One region of the Clostridium pasteurianum DSM 525 genome, then DNA from elsewhere that is predicted to be linked to it. Evidence: riboswitches for the same ligand, from Rfam matches in the RefSeq annotation. Region 1 holds a riboswitch; each other region holds the start of a gene.

Region 1 (5,299 bases):
TTTTCTTAAGTATCTTATATATTTTACATGTAAATATAATAATTCCTACTAATAAAATTCATTACCCTATTTGCTAATTTTTAATCAAAATATCTTTTTATTTTAATTATATGACAGAATAACTTTATCAATTATATATTTATTATAAATTTTATCATTTAATATTTCCATATAAAATAAATATAAAAATAATATGTTTAAAATTCATTACTTTTAATTTAACAGTTTAAAAACCATAGTGCAAAATTTAAAACTGCTGCAAAAGAATTACATATTATATAGGGTATCATAAGAAATCCTGACAATCTATCCTGTCTAAAAAAATGAAAAGTAGTTAATAATATAAATATGATGAGTACTAATAATTCAACGAATGCAAGTCCATATAATCTAAATCTGAAGAATAGTATAGGCCATAAAAAATTTAGAAAAAGTTGAAAACTATACAGCTTTAAAGTTCCATTTTCATATCTATCTTGTTTCTTCCATTCCCATATTCTATAAGCCGCTAATCCAATTAGTAAATATAAAATAGGCCACACTATTATAAAAATATAGCTTGTAGGCGCTATTACAGGCTTTTCTAAAGCTTCATATATTTTAGAATCTGCATTTCCTACATATACACTTAATATTCCTATTCCCTCTGCAATAATAATACTGAGAAATGCCTTCAAAATTTCAATTTTATCATTAACCTTCAATATATTAACCATAATAATGACCTCCTTGTATAATTATATATTTTAATATTCATTAACTGCTGAATAATATATTATAGTTTGAAGGAGCCTTCATTATGATTAATAATATATAGAAAAATAATTTTAAATAAAAATGCATCATAACTCAGATTGCGTTATGATACATTTAATCACTACTAATACTTTTTTATTTTTGAAATAATTCTTTGTATACTTTTTTAGGATAAATAATATTTTTTAATATAAATACCACTTTTATATTTGTGTATAAAAAATACTCTATATAGAGCTATTCATATCCATTAACAACAACTTCTAATTTCCCTGTTTCTGGATCTATCACTAAACCATGTACCACTATGTCTTTAGGTATTAGTGGATGACTTTTTATTAATTCCACACTCTCTTTAATAGATTCTTCTACTGAATCAAAACCATGTAGCCATTTTTTTATATCAATTCCTGCATTACATAGAGTTTCTATAACCTCTTTAGAGATACCTCTTTGCACTATTTTTTCTAAAACTTCGTCTCCATTTAAGTTACTCATACCACAACCATGATGTCCAATTACTAACACTTCATCCGCTTTAAATTCATAAACAGCTACTATAATACTTCTTATTATACTTCCAAAGGGATGCATTATAGAAGCACCAGCATTCTTAATGAACTTAGCATCACCATTTTTAAGATTTAATGCCTTTGGAAGAAGTTCTGTTAATCTAGTATCCATACATGATAAAATTACTAACTTCTTATTTGGATTTTTAGATGTTATGTACTTAACATACTCTTTATTTTCTACGAAAAGTTTATTATAATCTAGTATTTCCTGTAACTTACTCATTATATCCTCCTAAAGTTTTATATTATTTAATTTATTATAGCATAATAGCTAAATATAATGTCAAATGGAAGTTCTGCATTTTATTCTCAACTTCTGCAAGTTATTCTAAGAAACAAGGAGATAACTAGAGCTCATCTCCTTGTGAAAGACTTTTTTATACAATAATAACTCTTAACAAATTATTATAATGACTTTTTACCAGTCTATAAAATTCATTTTTACGACATATGTGAATATTTAAACTAAATAAATTCAAAATTCTCTATGATAAAAGGAAAATCATCACACTGAATATTTTATACAGCATAATGATTCTATTTTATATATTATATAGAAAGTGCATTTTTAAAATCTTTTATAATATCCTCTGTTTCCTCAAGACCTAAAGAAACTCTTATAAGGCTATCCTTTATTCCAAGACTTTCCCTCTCTTCCTTTGGGACAGCAGCATGTGACATCTTAGCTGGATAGGAAACTATAGTTTCCACCCCTCCAAGGCTCACTGCTACTGCTGCAAGTTTTACCTTTCTCATAAACCTTTTAGCTGTTTCATCATCTTTAGTTTCAAAAGATAAAACTGCTCCACCACCTTTAGCTTGTGACAGATGAAGTTCACTACCTGGATGTTCTAGCAGTCCAGGATAATAAACTTTAGCTACTTCTTCCTGTTCTCTAAGCCATTTTGCTAATTTAAGTGCACTTTTCTGCTGATAGTCCAATCTCACTTTAAGCGTTTTAAGTCCTCTTAAAAGCAGCCAGCAATCCTGTGGTCCAAGAACAGCACCAAAGGAATTCTGTACAAACTTCACTTTATCTGAAAGTTCCTTGCCTTTTACTACCACAAGTCCACTTATAACATCACTATGTCCTCCAATAAACTTTGTAGCACTATGTACCACAACATCTGCTCCCAATTTAATAGGATTTTGAAGATATGGAGACATAAAAGTATTATCTACGATAACTACGATGTTATTTTTTCTAGCAACTTCTATAACTGCTCTAAAATCAGTTATTTTTAAAAGTGGATTAGAAGGCGATTCAAGAAATATAGCCTTAGTATTGTTTTTTATTCTCTCTTTAATTTCTCCAATGTTAGTAGCATCTATAAAAGTTGTTTCCACATTAAATTTTTTAAAAAATGAAGAAGTTACCCTGTAGGTACCACCATAAACATCTCTGCAAACTAAAATATGATCTCCAGCAGAAAAAATAGACAATACAGAAGATATGGCAGCCATTCCAGAAGAAAATGCAAAACCACTATCCCCTTCTTCCAAAGCAGCTATAGTATTTTCAAGAGCTTCTCTTGTAGGATTACCTGATCTTGAATAATCATATTTACCAAAATTATCTATATCAAATTGATGAAAAGTTGAAGCATGATATATAGGTATACTTAAAGCTCCTGTGGTCTTATCTATTTCATTCCCATTGTGAATAAGTTTAGTTCCAAAATCCATTTTTCTATCTCCTTTACCTAAATTATAAATTTAATGATCTATCAAGATCTTCTATTAAATCCTTAACATTTTCGATTCCCACAGACAGTCTTAAAAGTGTATCTTTAATTCCTATTCTGTTTCTTATATCCTCTGGTATTGAGGCATGGGTCTGAATATAAGGATAAGTTATGAGACTTTCAACACCGCCGAGACTTTCTGCAAAATATATAGTTTGAAATTTCTTAAGTGATTTCTCAATAATTTCTCTTTCATTTACCTCAAAAGATATCATTGATCCAAAACCAGTAGTCTGTTTTACTGATATATCATACCCCTTATGAGCTTTAAGTCCTGGATAATAAACCTTTTTAACCCTTTTGCATTCACTAAGCCATTTAGATATTTTTATTGCATTCTTCTGCTGTTTTTCTAATCTTATAGCCAGAGTTTTTATCCCTCTTAATATAAGCCAACTATCAAAGGGGGACAACACTGCTCCAGTAGATACCTGCATAAATTTAATTTCCTCAATAAATTTATTTGCCACTATGATTCCTGCAAGAGTGTCATTATGTCCTCCTAGAAACTTGGTTCCACTGTGAATTACTATATCCGCTCCCAATAGAAGTGGTCTTTGAAAATATGGACTCAAAAATGTATTATCTACTATAGTTAATATTTTAAATGCTTTAGCAAGGGATGTTATTTTACTTATATCCGTTATTCTCATCATAGGATTTGAAGGTGTCTCTATAAAAATAGCCTTAGTATTTTTCTTTATGGATTCTTCAACTTTTTTTATATCTGTTGTATCTACATAAGTAGTTTCAATACCATATCTTCTGTATATTTCTTCAAATAATCTATAGGTTCCACCATATAAATCTTCCGATACAATTATATGGTCTTTAGGTATAAAAAGTCTTATAACTGCATCTATAGCTGCCATACCCGTTGAAAAAGCAAATCCAGCCTTCCCACCTTCAAGTTTTGCAATTGTATTTTCAAGTTCCTCCCTTGTTGGATTTTCTGATCTTGAATAATCATATCCCGTACTCTCATTCAATCCATGGTGCTTAAAAGTTGCACTCTGATATATTGGTGTGCTTATAGCACCTTTTATATCTTCTTTCTCCCTAGAACCCTGAACCATAATTGTTTCTAATCTCCTACAATTTTCTGACATAAAAATCCCTCCCCGGTAAAACATATAATTTCTCAAATTTAATCTATATTATAAATATTAGATGAAAATACAAAACTGACTAAATAGAATTTATAAACAGAATAATACTATTGATAATAAAAATAAGCCTCTAAAAGATGAGAGGCTATAAAATCGCCTCTTATCTTTCAGAAAATTCTGTAGGAATTAGCACATTTTCAACTGTAGTTGAATGTTGCCGGGTTTCATCGGGCCTATCCCTCCACCACTCTTGATAAGAGCTTATATATTGAATTTTTATAATAAACAATTTAACTTATTTTTATCATAATTTTGATCTTATTTTTGCAACATAAAAAGCTGCTTTTCATAAGAAAAGCAGCAAATAATACTATTGGCTTCTTTTCTTATCTTTCAGAAAAAATTTCTGCTGGAATTAACACCGTCACATTTAAATATAAATGCCGGTTGTTGGATTTCATTGGGCCAGTCCCTCCATCTCTCTTGATAAGAACAATATTCGTATCTATTAAATTTTCCTTAATCAATATGATATACATTTTTATTTATAATGTCAACATATTTTTTAATATTAATAAACTTTATAAACATCATATCCTGCTTCATTTAAAGCTTTTACTATTTCCTGTATATGCTCATGTCCATTAGTTTCTACAGTAACTTCAAGCATAACATCTTTTAATCTGTCAATAGCTTTAAATTGATTATGATCTAATTTTATTACATTTGCTTTTTGTTTTGCCAATATTTCTGAAATATTTAATAATTGTCCTGGAGAATCCTGTAATTTAACTGAAAAACAGAATATTCTTCCTCTAGACAATAATCCATTATTAAGCATTGAAGCTATAGTTACTACATCTATATTTCCTCCGCTTATTAGTGAAACTACTTTTTTACCTTTAAAATTCAATCTCTTTAAAGCAGCTAAGGACATAACTCCAGTAGCTTCTGCTACAAGCTTATGTTTTTCTAAAAGTACAAAGGCAGCTTCTATAAGTTCTGCATCACTTACAGTTACAATTTCATCTACATATTTTTTAACTACCTCAAAAGTTTTATCTCCTGGCTGTTTTACTGCCGCTCCATCTGCAATAGTATCAACTTTATCTGA
Region 2 (5,299 bases), 800 kb from region 1:
ATGTCCATACGCTGCTGTTTGTCTGTATATTGGTCGTCTTAAGTTAAGATCTCTTATAATAGCAGCTGGCCTTAAATCAAATACTTTTTTTATTATTTCTACTATTTTTTCTTCTTTTATTTTGCCTGTACCAAAGGTATCTGCCGTAATTGATACTGGTCTTGCAACACCTATAGCATAAGCTAATTCTATTTCAACTTTATCTGCCACTCCTGCTGCCACTAAATTCTTTGCAACCCATCTAGCTGCATAAGCTCCTGATCTATCTACTTTTGTAGGATCTTTCCCCGAAAAAGCTCCACCTCCATGTCTACCATAACCACCATAGGTATCAACTATAATTTTTCTTCCTGTTAAACCAGAGTCACCTTGAGGTCCGCCAATTACAAATCTACCTGTAGGGTTTATTAAATATTTTGTATTTTCATTTATAAATTCTGATGGAACTACTGCCTTTATCACATATTTCTTTATATCCTCTTCTATTTGCTCACGACTTACATCAGGACTATGCTGAGTAGAAACCACAATAGTATGAACTCCTATAGGTTTATCACCATCATCATATTGGATAGTAACCTGAACTTTTCCATCTGGCCTCAAATACTTCAAAGTTCCATCCTTTCTAACATCAGTTAATTTCTTTGACAATTTATGTGCTAAATCTATTGGCAATGGAAGATATTCTGGCGTTTCATTGATTGCAAATCCAAACATCATTCCCTGATCACCTGCTCCTATAGCTTCAATATCGTCTTTTTCTCCCTGTCTAGCTTCTAATGCTTCATCTACCCCCTGAGCTATATCTGCTGACTGTTCATCAAGTGAGGTTATTACTGAGCAGGTACTAGCATCAAATCCATATTTTGCACGATCATATCCTATTTCTGCAATAGTTTTTCTAACTATTTTAGGAATATCTACATAAGCCTTTGTTGATATCTCCCCAACAAGTAATACTAAACCAGTTGTTACCACAGTTTCACAAGCAACTCTTGAGTTCTTATCCTTTTCTATAAGTGCATCTAATACTGCATCAGATATTTGATCGCATATTTTATCTGGATGTCCCTCAGTAACAGATTCGGATGTAAATAATCTTGTCATTTTCAATCACCTTCTAAATTAAATTTATATATAAATATTAAATATCTTTATAATTAAAAAAAATCATTTAAAGCAATATACTTTATATTATACATATTTATTTTATAGGTTTTATAGGAAATCTTGCTTCGTATTATAAAATTATTATGAATTTAATACAATAGTAGTTTGAGCTTTATAAATTGTTTAATATTGTAAATAATTATATAAAATAATTTCAATTTCTATAAACTAAATGATTTTTTCAATAATTAACATTAACTTTATTTAAGTCTTATTTTTTCATTTGTTTCAATTTGTATAAGGACTCCATCTTGAACAACTAGTGTTACTGAACCATATTTTATTTCACTTAATAATTGCACTATTTTTTCTAAATTTGCTTGAGAAACAGGATTTTTCTTTTTATACAATCTACTTACATTATTTGTACCTTCCAAAATATTTTCCCCCTAAAAATATAATTTTTTCAAATAATTCATTATCCTCCTAGTCACTCAACACATAATAAAAACCTCCCTATCCAATATATGGATGAAAGAGGTATTTTAACTCATATAACCTCCCTCATCTATCGTTACCATTCAACTGCAGGATTTGGCACCTTTCTAAAAAATACATATGAAGGTTGCCGAAGCTTCATCAGGCCAGTCCTTCTGCTTCTCTTGATGAGATCAATTTAGTATTACTTTATAGCGAATTATCTTAATTATTATTGCAACGTCGTCTACTAAACATATAAGAAAAGTAGGTATTTAATCACACTAAAACTTACTTAATATATTTTTAACATATAAATAGGATTTTGTCAATGAATTAAAAATATATTAGCAAAATTACTCTGTATGAATATAAAGGCTACTGAATATATATTCAGTAGCCTTTACCTCGTTAAATTATACTTATTTTGCTTCTTTTTTCATAAACAGTGAATTATCCTGATTATACCACCAATCTGTATAAGGTAATTTAACTCTAGCTGCTAGATTTTTTTCAAAACTTCTGTTTCTTATTGTATCAAGTACTGTATATGCAAAATCCAAGGTTCCTTTATACCCAAATATCATATACTCATCATTAACGCATAGTGCAGATGCACCCTGTTTTATTGCCCATACTGTAGTTCCCGGATGACGTGAAAAATATATATCAGGTTTATATTCATTTAGTATATTAAGTATTTCATAATTTTGCTGGTCTGCTACACTTACTTTAAAATTGTAAGGTGAATTCTCATCTAAGTATTTAAGTGCTGCTGGAAGTTCTCCATTATCATGCTTCTTATCATGATGCCAGGATGCTGCCCATACTACTTCCATACCTAATTCCTGAAGCACGCGGGATACCTCATAAGTATAACCAGGTCCCATTCCAAGTACTGCTCTTAAACCTTTAAGTTCCTTCTTTACTTCTTCTATTTTAGGTAAGTATATAGCCCTTTCTCTCTCTATATAGGCTTCAACTTCTGCTTCCTTATTTATAACCTTTCCTATACCTCTAAGCCAGGTTTCAAAACCGGCAACTCCCAATGGATTTATAGTTTTTACAAAAGGAACTCCATATTTTTCTTCCAGGCCATTTCCAAGATAAGATCCCAGCACACCACATATACTTACTGTTGCCAAGGATTCTGACAAGTGAGAAAGCTCTTCAACTGTGGAATTTCTATACAAAAATAGAGGCTTAACACCAAAATTTGAAAATATACTAATTATTTCCTCTCTGGCACTTTCATAAAAGTTTTTAAAATTTATTACGCTAACTTTCTTTTCTGGCGGTTTAACAATACTTGTAAGTACAGCATGATCTGAAGCATCAAAACCCGTTGCCCAGATTCTTGATCTGAATCCTTCACAATGTACTGCTGCTATAGGTACTGGTATTTCCTTTTTAAGTTCTTCCACAACACTGTCAACATCTTCTCCTATAATACCTGTCAGGCAGGATGTACCTATAAAAATTGCTTTTGGCTTATATCTATTATAGGTTTCTTTTACTATATCACTAAGGCTGCTTGCGCCGCCAAACACCGTATCCTTTTCACTCATATCTGTTCCTACAAAAACTGTAGCATTTGTAACTCCCCTTTTAGCAGCTAGTTGTCTATTAGTAACTTCTGATCTTGGGGCATTAGCTGTACATCCAGAAGGAGCATGATTTATTATTGCTACATCTCTTATACCTGAAAGTTGACTCAGTGCACAACCAGCATTACAGGAACTGGATTGACTAAAGCATCTGTCCCTATTCTTTAAGCTTCCACATTTTGATTTGCTGACAATATCGTGAAGATCACCACTATAACCTGTTACAGATCCCAAACGATTTTCTCTTGTGGGTACTGCAGATAGTTTTAAATTAATTGACATAATCTTCTCCCCCTAAAGTTTAAATATTTTAATTTATTCTCAACTTTAAATTCAGTGTATATTAATCCAATCAAGTATATCCTTAAAAACTAGATATCTATTAGTTTCTCTCAGTATACTGTGTCTTTTTCCCTCATATAGATTAAAAGATATATCTTTTAATCCTTGCTCTTTATAAATATTGAATAATTCTTTAATCCCCTTACCATTATCAATAAATGGATCATCACTGCCCGATAGGAAAAATACAGGCAAATCCTTTGGAATATTTTTAATATTATTTTTTTCACTTCTATCTTTCAATGCATTAATAAAATCAAAATAAAAACCAACATTAAAGGATATATTTGCATAAGGAGATTCTAATGATTCTTTAAGCAATTTTTTATCACTGGTTATCCAGTCAAATTCAGTTCTGGCTGGCTTAAATTTGTCATTTAGATTTCCAAATAGGGCATTAAATATATCTACTGAAGGTTCTAGTCTCCCACGTTTTTCCATTTCTCTTCTAGCTATTTGTAGCAAATACTCAAATCTTTTTTCATCTAATTCACTTATTGCTCCAGTGCATATAATTCCATTTATACCATAACCATATTTATAAGCATAAATTTGTGATATTACAGATCCTAAACTATGACCTATAAGAAATATCTTCTTATCAGGATATTTATCTTTAATATTATCTGTTAATATTTTCAAATCTTCAACCATGTGATTTAATCCATCTGTTCCTGCATCCCCCGCATTACATTTATAGTTTAAATCATGAATATCACCTGCTGTTCTGCCATGTCCCAATGCTTCATTAAGATATATAGCATATCCATCTTTTCTAAAAAAATTTGCAAATTCCTCGTAATACTCAGCAGTTTCCCCTAGTCCATGTGCTATTTGAATAATTCCCTTTATATTATCTTTTTTCGGTGGATACCAAACTTTTGTATATATGTTTTTTCCATTATAATCTTTGAAAAAAAACACCTCTTCATTAGCTATATTTTGTATCTTTTTTAGTATGCTTGTTGTCATATACATACCACCCCATCATTAAATTCTATTTAGCAAGACTTATACTTCTAACTTATTAAAATAACAAAAGGCTAAAATTTAATCTTAAAAATTAAACTTAGCCTTTAGTATACCTAATCAACCAAATTGAATATTCTATTGATATTGATTTAATAATTTTGTTGTGGATTAATAGTAGAATAATACTTAATTAATTTAGGTAAAGCATTTTCTATAGAATCTTCTACGTCAAAAGCTTCTATTCCATTACTTCTCAATATTCTTGAAGCACCATCACCTATTTGTGTAACTAATACAATTTTACATCCATTTAGTCCTCTTATGGTATTCTTCAATTTAGTTACATGATCCTCATATTCACTATGAAAATCTGTAGCTCTTCTCAATTCTACAAATTTAAAATTATTATTATCTTCTACTTCATATACAAAAAACTGCTCAGCCCTTCCAAAATGTTGATCTATATCTTTACCGTCACTACTGGCAACCGCTATCTTATATGACATCTTACAGCACCTCTATTCTTATAATACAAATTTATTTACTCGGAAAATATCTATACTAAAAATACTTTCCTTCAATATTAGAAGAAACATATTCTAAAGCATCATTTATGGAATCAGAAGTTTCATAGCTGAGTATTCCTTTATCAAACAGTATCTGATCTGGTCCCACACCAATCATACTTATAAGAACTATTTTACAATCCAATAAAAGATTTATGCTATCATATATAGCATTTTCCTGATGACCATTATCACCACAAGAAGGATTATTTTCTCTAATTTCTA
Region 3 (5,299 bases), 120 kb from region 1:
TCCCCTTTACAAGAGCATGAGTTAATCTTTCTTTGCAATCTTTATCTCTCCAGGAATGTTTATTGTCATTTTCTTTTCCCTCTGCAGCCTTATAATTTTCTGCAAATTCTACCAGTTCCTCTGCTGCATTTGGTGTTTTATTCAATACTACTGCTTCTACTTTTTCAAGAAGATCCTTATCAATTTCATCATATATTTGAATCATTCCAGGGTTTACAATTCCCATATCCATACCCGCTTTTATAGCATGATACAGGAATACTGAATGCATTGCTTCTCTTATAACATTGTTTCCCCTGAAAGAGAAGGATAAATTACTTACCCCTCCGCTCACCTTTGCATAAGGAAGATTTTCCTTTATCCACTTTGTAGTATTTATATAATCTACTGCATAATTATTATGTTCTTCTATTCCCGTAGCAATGGCCAAAATATTAGGATCAAAGATAACATTGCAAGGTAAAAATCCTACTTTATTTACTAGTATGTCATAGGCTCTTTTACATATGGAAATTCTTCTCTCATAAGTATCTGCCTGACCTTTTTCATCAAAGGCCATAACTACAGCTCCCGCTCCATATTTTTTAATCAATTGAGCCTGCCTTATAAATTCTTCTTCTCCTACCTTTAGACTTATGGAATTTACTATAGCTTTACCTTGAATTGCCTTAAGTCCAGCTTCAAGCACTTCAAACTTTGAAGAATCTATCATTATTGGTACTCTTGAGATTTCCGGTTCACTGGCAACAAGTTTTAAAAATGTGTCCATTTCCGTTTTAGCGTCTAAAAGAGCATCATCAAAATTTACATCTATAATCTGTGCTCCATTTTCCACTTGGTTTTTAGCTACCGTTAGTGCTTCTTCGTATTTCTTTTCCCTTATAAGTCTTGCAAATTTTGCAGAACCGGCTACATTTGTTCTCTCTCCCACATTTACAAAATTATTTGATTTATTTATCTTTAGAGCTTCAAGACCGCAAAAGACAGTTTCCATTTCAAGTTCTGGAATTCTTCTCGGCTGTACATCGCTGACGGCTTTACTTATGGCTTTAATATGGTCAGGTGTAGTTCCACAGCAGCCACCTACAATATTAATGTGCCCTTCCCTTGCAATTTCTTTTACAAATGCTGCAGTATCGTCAGGATGTTCATCATATTCTCCCATGGAATTAGGCAGACCTGCATTAGGATAAAAACTTATATATTTATTTTGAGTTTTTGACAACTGCCTTATAAAGGGAATAAGATCCTTTGCTCCAAAAGAACAATTGAGTCCTATAATGAGTACATCCTCATCTCTCATAGTCTCTGCAAAAGCTTCAAGAGTCTGCCCAGATAAAATTCTTCCGCTTTTATCTGCAATAGTTCCTGAAATCATTATAGGAAGTTTTATTCCCTTTTTTTCAAATGCATTTTTTGCAGCAAATATGGCAGTTCTTGCATTTAGAGCATCAAATATAGTTTCTATAATTATAAAATCCACACCACCATCTATAAGTCCTTCTATCTGATCTCCATAAGCCTTTGAAAGTTCATCAAAAGTTACATTTCTAAAGCCTGGATTTTCTACATCTGGTGAAAGGGAAGCCGTTCTATTTGTAGGTCCTACAGAGCCAGCTACAAAACGAGGTTTTTCAGGATCTTTGCTGTTAAAATCATCAGCTACTTCTCTTGCAAGCCTTGCTCCATTAAAATTTATCTCATATATTTTATCTTCCATACCATAATCACTTTGAGAGATGCTGGTTCCATTAAAAGTATTTGTTTCAACTACATCCGCACCAGCTTCAAAATATTGCCTATGTATTTCTTTTATTATCTCTGGTTTTGTAATGTTTAATATATCATTGTTTCCCTTCTGATTTATATTACACTGAAGGTTTCCTCTATAATCTTCTTCTTCCAGTCTAAAGCTTTGAATACAAGTACCCATTGCTCCATCAAGTATCACAATTTTTTTATCAAGTAAATCTTTAATACTGCACTTCATAAATAGCAAGCCCCCTAACCTGTAAATAACGTAAATTTAATATTATAAATAGACTAAACATCTTATATAGATTTTCCAAGTGTAAAATCAAAAATAAAAACTGCCTCTCCTAAGAAAAGCAGTAAATAACGCATACTCACTTCTTCTCTTATCTTTCAGAAAACCTCTGCTGGAATTAACACCGCCACATTTTCCATTAAATGCCGGTTGTCGGGTTTCATAGGGCCAGTCCCTCCACCTCTCTTGATAAGATTAAAAATTAAAATTATTAAATTTCTTTATTTCATATGATATATATTTTTCACATAACTGTCAATGGATTTTACAAAAATTATTAATAGAATTTTATTTAAATTTATTTTACTTAGCATTATCAGTATTATATTATGTATATATTTTTATAACTTCACTTTATATGTTAAACTTAAAATATAAAATTCTAAAGCTTGACAATTTAATTATATGATTTATGCTTATGATAATTAATAAAAACAAATAATACATGGAGGTTTTGAATGAGCACTTCAATAATGCTAATAAGACACGGAGAAACTGAATGGAATGCCTTAGGAAAATTTCAAGGAAGTAAAGATATAGATTTGTCAAAAGAGGGTATATTACAAGCAGAATTTTTAAAGAACAGATTTAAAAAAAATTTTGACTATATATATTGTAGTCCATTAAAGAGAGCTTTAAAAACTGCAAAAATCATATCAGAGGATATGAATCTTCACCCCATAATCTATCCACAATTACGTGAAATAGATTTTGGTGAATGGGAAGGTTTAACTGTAAAAGATATAAAAAATAATTACCCTGAACTATTTAAGCTCTGGCTGATAGATGATACTACAGGTCCTCTTTGCGGCGGAGATGGCAGCCTAAAGAAAGCCAGTATAAGAGCCACAGATGCCATTTTAGAAATCGTTAAAGAAAACAAGAATAAAAATATTGCAGTAGTTGCTCATGGAGGTATCATAAAGGCAGCTTTGATAGGTATCTTTAACTGGAATATGAGTATGTATCACAAAATTCGTCTAGGTAATACTTCTATAACCAGATTATACTTTGATGATAATATGAATCCTCTTATATTGTGTTTAAATGATACCAGTCATCTTCCTGATGATTATAATATAAAGTCATATGTTTAGTTAATACAAAGCAATATAGATTTATTGCCTCTAAGCCATAGTGGTGAGAAAAGACGAAACAAGAATCAAAGTATAAAGTTCAAAGAACAAATATAGAAAAGTTTCGTCTTTTCTTAAATTATTAAAATTTTATCATTAAACCTGAAAATATTAATCCTCCGGCAATACATCCTTATATTCCGGATACCAAGTTGCATCACTGACAGCTTTTTTTACATCTTTAATTTCAACAGTATTAATTTCTTCTTCTAAAGCTGCTTCTATGACTTTTACAGCTACAGCCTGTGAAACCTGATGGAGTTTTTCAACTTCTGGTAGAAGTGGAGCACCCTTTTCACTTAAATCCACAAATTCAGCTACAGCTTTTGATGATGCCTCAAGCAATCTTTCACTTATATATTTAGGTTTTGCTATCATAGCACCAAAACCAAGACCTGGGAATAATAGAGCATTATTTGCCTGACCTATTTTATAAGTAGTACCCTTATATTCTACAGGTTCAAAGGGACTGCCTGTAACTACAAGTCCTCTTCCTTCAGTCCATTCTATCAAGTCCTTTGGAACTGCCTCTGCAAGATTTGTTGGATTTGATATAGGCATTATAGCTGGTCTTTCCACTCCTTTAGCCATCTCCCTTATCACTTCTTCCTTGAAAGCACCAGATACTCCAGAGCATCCTATGAGCATAGTAGGTTTTACTATCTTAACCACATCAAGCAATTCCACATTTTTATCTTTGAATTCTAAAAATTCACTTCGCTTTCTTGCGTAGGGTTTTTGAAAATCTATTACTGTATTCATGTCTTCAATAAGAAGTCCATATCTATCAATACACCAAAATCTATTTCTAGCTTCCTCTTTTGATAATCCTTCTCTTTCCATAGCTGCAGAAATCTGATTTGCTATACCTATACCTGCTGTTCCTGCTCCAAATATCACTATCCTTTGTTCTTTCAAAGGAGTATCTGAGGCTTTACTCATAGACATAACTGCAGACACTATCATAGCACCAGTACCCTGAATATCATCATTAAAAGTTAGAATATTATCTTTATATTTTTCCAGAACTTTATGTGCATTTTCTCTTCCAAAATCTTCCCAGTGTATTAGAACCTTAGGGAATTTTTTTAATGCTGTTTTTACAAATTGGTCTATAAAATCATAGTATTTACTACCCTGTATCCTCTCATGAGGAGTTCCAAAATAAAATTCACTTTCAAGAAGTTCTTTATTATCTGTTCCTACATCTAAAACTACCGGCAGTACTTTAGATGGATCAACTCCTGCTGCTGCAGTATAAACAGCAAGCTTACCTATAGATATGTCTATTCCATTTACTCCCCAGTCACCAATCCCAAGAATACCTTGAGAATCCGTAATAACCATTACTTCAATATCATCCTCATTAAGACTTAAATTATCAAAAGCCTTATCCATATTTTCTCTATCATCTATAGATAAATAAAAACTATCCATTGGGCTCTTAAATTCTTCACAATATTTTTTTACTCCTGTACCTATAGTAGGAGTATATATTATAGGAAGCATCTCTTTTATATGAGAAGTAACTACCTTGTAAAAAAGTGTTCTGTTTATGTCATATAAATCCATTAAAAATAGATGCTTTGAAAAATTATCTGGTTTTACTTTAAACTGTTTATAGCATCTCTTTTCCTGTTTTTCTATAGTTTCAACCTGTATAGGCAATAATCCTTCCAATCCAAGTTTTTTTCTTTCCTCTTTTGAAAAAGCAGTTCCTTTATTTAAAAAAGGATTATTCAATAACTCTCTACCCTTTAATTTTGTATGTATTGTATTTTTTTTTGTTAAAATACTCATTGGTTCACCTCATTATTCCATTATGTGGATATTTTATAGTTTTTCTTAAGGTTTATAAAAATTAACATCCATTATTATAATACAATATTTTTATCATTTTTCATATTAAATTAATTCATAGATTTAAATTAATTTAATTATTTGTTGAAACTTATTTCTTTAATAGTATTACCCTCTAAATCCTTAACTTTAAAAATGTCATCGTCTAGAATTCCATAGGAATTAGGATTACCTTCTTTTGGCATGCTGATAGATCCCGGATTAATTACAAAAATATCATTTTGCTTTTCAGCTAAAGGTATATGAGTATGACCAT
Region 4 (5,299 bases), 1.4 Mb from region 1:
TATGGTGTACTATGTTATATTCAATTAAACTAAGCATACAAGTTAATACATCATAGTTATATTGACCTGCCATTAATCTTATGTTTACAAAGTCAACTATCTTTTCTCTATAGAAATCATTAACTGCATAATTTATTGATAAATCATTTTGCATAAATAAGAAAATATGTTCAGAATTTTTATTTAAAATTATTATCTTTTCTATATCTCCTAAAGGAAAAATACATCCTATAATTGATAATATATTTATAAGCACTATAATAAATCCAACATCAATAGTAGTATTATTGAGCATTAAAAATGTACCTATTATTGCAAATAGTCCATTAAATATACAACCACCTAATAAAAAACTTTTAAATTCTTTCTTCAGTTTTATAAAATCTTCTTCTGATTTTACAGAGGCTTGTAGATCGATCCCTGTGGCTCCCCCAAATAAAAATGCTGTTATTTTAATTTTAAATTTTAATTTCCCCTTATCTTTTAATATAAAAAATGGCCCTGCACAGAAAAACTTCAGATCATATTTATATATTCTCGCTATAACTAAATGCCCCAATTCATGTATGAAGATAGACATATATAAAATAATTATAATTTTTAATACAATATGTAAAAAATTCAAATCATCTTTGTGCTGGTTATATATTTGTATCTTAAGAAGCTCAAAGCTTCCAAAAGCACAGATACTGACAAATAATATAAAAATCATTATATTAAATATTCTTTTGACTTTTTTATCCTCAATTAATGTGTACTCTCTTATCTGTTCCATCTTATGATAGTCCTCTCATTTCAAGTATTTATCTGCATATTCCATATATAATATCATATTTCATGTACTTTTTGTTAATATTGTAATAAACTATTGTTTTTTTGTCATAAACCTTCATATATTATTAATTTAAAACAAAAATATAGATCAGAATTCTTTGCAATTCTGATCTTTAAATTAATTTTCATCAGTTATTATATCTTAAATTTTTGTGTTGCCTCATTAAGTTTTTGTGCAAGTTCAGCCTGGTCTTGTGAGGTTTTAAAAACTTGTTCTATACTCTCCGTTACTTCCACTATGCTATCTTTTATAGTATCTGCATTTTCAGAGGATTTTTGAGCGGCTCCTGCCATACCTTGTACTGCTGTACTAACTTGATCTACAGTAGCATTTATTTCTTCTGTCATAGCAGCTATTTCTTCCGTCATAGAACTCACAAAATTTGCTTCATCATAATATTGGTTCCCCATATTTTCAAAATCCTCCAAATCCGCATTAATATTTTCGTTTATAAATCTTAGTACTTCATTGCTGTTAATTGAAAGATTTTTAAAAGCCTTTTGAACTTTTAAAATAGTATCTTGAATTTCTGTCACTAATTCCGCTGACTGTTCAGCAAGCTTCCTAACCTCTTCTGCAACTACTGCAAAGCCTTTGCCCTGTTCACCCGCCCTGGCAGCTTCAATAGCAGCATTAAGAGCCAGCAGATTTATCTGTTTAGAAACATCTGCAATTGCATTTGACATAACCTTTATATTCTCTACTACCTTTCCATCCTCTATGGATTTTAAAATCTTATTTCTTTTTTCATCATATAAATCCCTTATCTGTTTTATAGAATTTTCTACTTTAGTCTTTACACTTTTAGCATTTTCTTTAGATTCATTGGCATTATTACTTCCTTCCATTGATCTCTCCATCAATTGATTAATACTTGCATCTACCTCCTGTACTGAAGCACTAATTTCTTCAGAAGAAGCACTGGTTTCCTGTAATTGAACTGTTATGTGTTTTGTAGATGAATCTATATTTTTAAAATTTGAATTTAATTCTTCTACCATAGAGAAAAGTTTTTCACTGGCAGTATTCATATACTGAGAATTCTGTATAATATTTTTAATTAGACTATTAACATTTTTTTGTGCAGTATTAAGAGCAATTGCAGTTTGAGAAAACTCATCCTTGCCAGATACTGCTATGAATATTGAAAAATCAAAATCAGCAAGCCTCTCTGCAAAAGCTTTTATTTTTAACAAAGGCTTCGTTATTTCTCTAGTAAGAATCAACCCTAAAATTAATGAGAGAACAACTCCTCCTATAATACATATGAGAATACTAGTATTTGAATTAGTATAAACCGACATATTATTTTCATTAGTTAATTTTGCTCCCATAGAATTAGTAGCTACAAGATTATCTATAGTTTGAAACATTGTCTCCCACTTGTTTACGGAATTTTCATATTCTTTTATTGCTCCATCGAAATCATTATTGTCAACCAATTGTAAAATTTTCTTTTTGTCTTCTCTATACTGTTGTAATTGACTTTTATATGTATCCCATAATTTTTTATCCGAATCTTTCATGGGTATTTTTTCAATATTAGCTATATGTATATTGTTTGTACTGACATTAGTATTAATCTCCTGCTTTAATGCAAAATTTTTTACAGGATTTTTTAGATAAACCAATTGTATTATATCACTTTTATCCCTTATTAAATTTTTCTGCATATCTGTAAGCATATAAATATTCTGCAGACTATTTTTGTACATATCTTGTGAATTTGCATTAACCTTCTTTAATGAACTCATTCCAATTACTCCCACTACAGCAATTAATACTGTTATAATAAGAAAAGCGCATACCATTTTTACTCTTACTTTTATTTTCCCTAGTATTTTCATTTGTACATCATCCCTTTTAAAAATTTTTAGATATTTTAATTTATATATTATTTTAACTTTTTCTAAAATTTTATTATTTTTTACAAAATACCAAATAAAAACAAGTATTTTGTACCACTTATTATAACATAGAATACATAGTAAACCAACTTGTAATTAATAAATTAAATAATTCGTATAAAATTTGTAATTTTCAAAAATAATATTAAAATTAAGTTTATAATATTAGCTATTTATTAACTAAAACATATTCAATAAAAAAATCTGTGTAAACTCCACTGAAGAAAATTCACACAGATTTTTTAGGATAGTTTTATTTTAGCCACAAAAAACTACAGCGTTATTTATATAATCTATTCTATAAATAGTACTGTAGTTTTATATTTAAATACTATAATCTCAATTCATCTAAAACTTTTATATTCCACTCCCATTAAAAAAGTCATTAAAACCATTATATTTATTTTTATTAACCTGCTCTTGTGCCTTTTTATAAGCTCTGCTGTAAAGTTCCTGCATAGCAGAAATTTCTTTTTCACTTAAGTTTTCATAAAAAACTTTAGGGCAAATAGCAAAGGCCTCATCATTTTTAAAATTTCCAGCGTTATCATTGAGAATGTTTAGAAACCTATCTCCTATATCCATTTTAAATACCTCCATTTATTTAAATCTCTAAAATTGAAGCAAGTTCTTAATTCAGGTGGGGATTCTTTTACCCCATCTGAATTTTAGAACTGCAAATGCATGGCTTACTTGGCGTAGAACTCCAACTTGAAGAAAAGCAGACAAAACAAAATTTATTTTGTATTTGGTCGCTTTCACAGAGTGCAAGCAGAGAACTAAAATCTTGTTTTCGATTTTGTGTGAGGGCTGTACAGAGTGCGTGAGAGACTTACGCCAAGTTAGTCAGGTGAAATCAATTATAGCAAAAACTACTTTTCCTATAAGAAAAGTAGTTTTTGCTATAAAAAAATTTATGTTTATACTAAATTTCTCATCTTTCAAAATATTACACACCTGTAGGAATTAACACCGATACATTTAAATTAATGCCGGTTGTCGGGCTTCAAAGGGCCAGTCCCTCCACCACTCTTGATAAGAGTACTCTGTATTAAATTTTCAAAATATTTCAGAAATAAATTATTTTTATTATATTAACATTATATCTGTGTAATGTCAATAGTCAATCTGATTTTTATTTATCTTATATTTAGTAAAATACTCCTTATTCTATTTGCATATAATTTATCTAAATCCTTAACTCCTATGTTGAAATATTTACTGTCCACTGTCTTTTGTGCACCAGTTTTAACTAATATTTCATCTAATTCTTTTAAAGCTAAATATATATCCTTATCATCTTTTGCTGAAACCGTTCCTAAAAAACCTGCATTAATTTTAGTATCATCCTTGAGAACAATATCATAATAGAATTCACCTCTATGTTGTATAAAGGGAATATTTTCCTGCATGAAACTATTTATTCTAAAATTTTCATAAGATTTATATTGACATTTATAAAAAAAATGATAGAATATTAATTGTTGCTGATGCCCTATAGCCAAATTGGTAAGGCACCTGATTCTGGTTCAGGCATTGTGTGGGTTCGAGTCCTGCTAGGGCAGCCAAAGAAAAGCTAAGATTTTTATCTTAGCTTTTTTATTTTAATTTATTGACAATAAATACTTTATAACTTATAATATAGTGGCATAATTACATTATTATATTTTGCCTTGAACAAGAATAGTAATATTGAACTCATCTAAAGAGAGCTGTTGATTGCTGCAAAACAGTGATGATTATATATGAACTCGCTTGGGAGCATTACTACTAAAAAGTAGTACGGTTAATCCGTTATATTATAAAGTGAGGTTCTTACCTAAGTAGAGTGGTACCACGGAGTTTAACCTTCGTCTCTTTTTTGAGATGGAGGTTTTTTATTTGGACTTTAATCAATAGTTCTTACTTAGTTGATATTTACTTTTGTACTTACACCACTTTTAAACTAATTATCTTTGCATACCTATATAATCTCTATCTTTTAAAATTTAGAGTATTATAGCTAGAAAGCACAGGATAAATTACATATTAAAATTACGAGGAGGTTATTTAATTGGGAAACTACAATACTAAAATTGATGAAAAATGGCAAAAAATATGGCAAGATAAAAAACTTTATAAATTTGATGAATCAAATATGGATAAAAAATTATATGCACTTGAAATGTTTTCATATCCTTCTGGTGCAAAGCTTCATGCTGGTCACTGGTTTAATTATGGTCCGGTAGACTCTTGGGCAAGATTTAAAAGAATGCAGGGTTTCAATGTGTTTCAGCCTATGGGATTTGACGCCTTTGGTCTTCCTGCAGAAAACTATGCTATAAAAACAGGTATTCATCCAAAAGATTCTACTCTTAAAAATATAGAAACTATGGAAAAGCAGCTTAAAGCTATGGGTGCAATGTTCAATTGGGACCACGAAGTAGTTACCTGTTTTCCTGACTATTATAAATGGACTCAATGGCTATTTTTAAAACTTTATGAAAAAGGATTAGCTTACAGAAAAAAAGCTCCTGTTAACTGGTGCCCTAGCTGTAATACAGTACTTGCAAATGAA

What was found. Region 1 has a riboswitch for S-adenosylmethionine ahead of CLPA_RS12815 (trans-sulfuration enzyme family protein). Riboswitches for the same ligand answer to the same signal wherever they lie in the genome.
Region 2: it holds a riboswitch for S-adenosylmethionine, as region 1 does, so the genes downstream of both, CLPA_RS20595 (YezD family protein) here and CLPA_RS12815 (trans-sulfuration enzyme family protein) in region 1, are expected to answer to the same signal.
Region 3: it holds a riboswitch for S-adenosylmethionine, as region 1 does, so the genes downstream of both, metH (methionine synthase) here and CLPA_RS12815 (trans-sulfuration enzyme family protein) in region 1, are expected to answer to the same signal.
Region 4: it holds a riboswitch for S-adenosylmethionine, as region 1 does, so the genes downstream of both, CLPA_RS06230 (hypothetical protein) here and CLPA_RS12815 (trans-sulfuration enzyme family protein) in region 1, are expected to answer to the same signal.

Annotation. Positions count from the first base shown of each region.
Region 1 is NZ_CP009268.1:2,809,568-2,814,866, forward strand. Features, by position in the region: gene CLPA_RS12800 (TspO/MBR family protein) at 219-716, opposite strand; gene CLPA_RS12805 (beta-class carbonic anhydrase) at 994-1,554, opposite strand; gene CLPA_RS12810 (trans-sulfuration enzyme family protein) at 1,881-3,017, opposite strand; gene CLPA_RS12815 (trans-sulfuration enzyme family protein) at 3,040-4,185, opposite strand; SAM riboswitch class I at 4,343-4,445, opposite strand; SAM riboswitch class I at 4,569-4,678, opposite strand; gene ilvA (threonine ammonia-lyase) at 4,757-5,299, opposite strand, start outside.
Region 2 is NZ_CP009268.1:3,610,305-3,615,603, forward strand. Features, by position in the region: gene metK (methionine adenosyltransferase) at 1-1,107, opposite strand, end outside; gene CLPA_RS20595 (YezD family protein) at 1,371-1,547, opposite strand; SAM riboswitch class I at 1,672-1,782, opposite strand; gene CLPA_RS16275 (nitrogenase component 1) at 2,010-3,476, opposite strand; gene CLPA_RS16280 (alpha/beta fold hydrolase) at 3,528-4,508, opposite strand; gene CLPA_RS16285 (NifB/NifX family molybdenum-iron cluster-binding protein) at 4,658-5,014, opposite strand; gene CLPA_RS16290 (NifB/NifX family molybdenum-iron cluster-binding protein) at 5,070-5,299, opposite strand, start outside.
Region 3 is NZ_CP009268.1:2,685,270-2,690,568, forward strand. Features, by position in the region: gene metH (methionine synthase) at 1-1,990, opposite strand, end outside; SAM riboswitch class I at 2,136-2,243, opposite strand; gene CLPA_RS12190 (histidine phosphatase family protein) at 2,506-3,144, shown strand; gene CLPA_RS12195 (NAD-dependent malic enzyme) at 3,295-4,983, opposite strand; gene yfcE (phosphodiesterase) at 5,121-5,299, opposite strand, start outside.
Region 4 is NZ_CP009268.1:1,389,137-1,394,435, reverse strand. Features, by position in the region: gene CLPA_RS06240 (M50 family metallopeptidase) at 1-775, opposite strand, end outside; gene CLPA_RS06235 (methyl-accepting chemotaxis protein) at 970-2,682, opposite strand; gene CLPA_RS06230 (hypothetical protein) at 3,100-3,327, opposite strand; SAM riboswitch class I at 3,674-3,784, opposite strand; gene CLPA_RS20395 (hypothetical protein) at 3,882-4,154, opposite strand; tRNA gene CLPA_RS06220 (tRNA-Gln) at 4,234-4,310, shown strand; T-box leader at 4,407-4,603, shown strand; gene leuS (leucine--tRNA ligase) at 4,796-5,299, shown strand, end outside.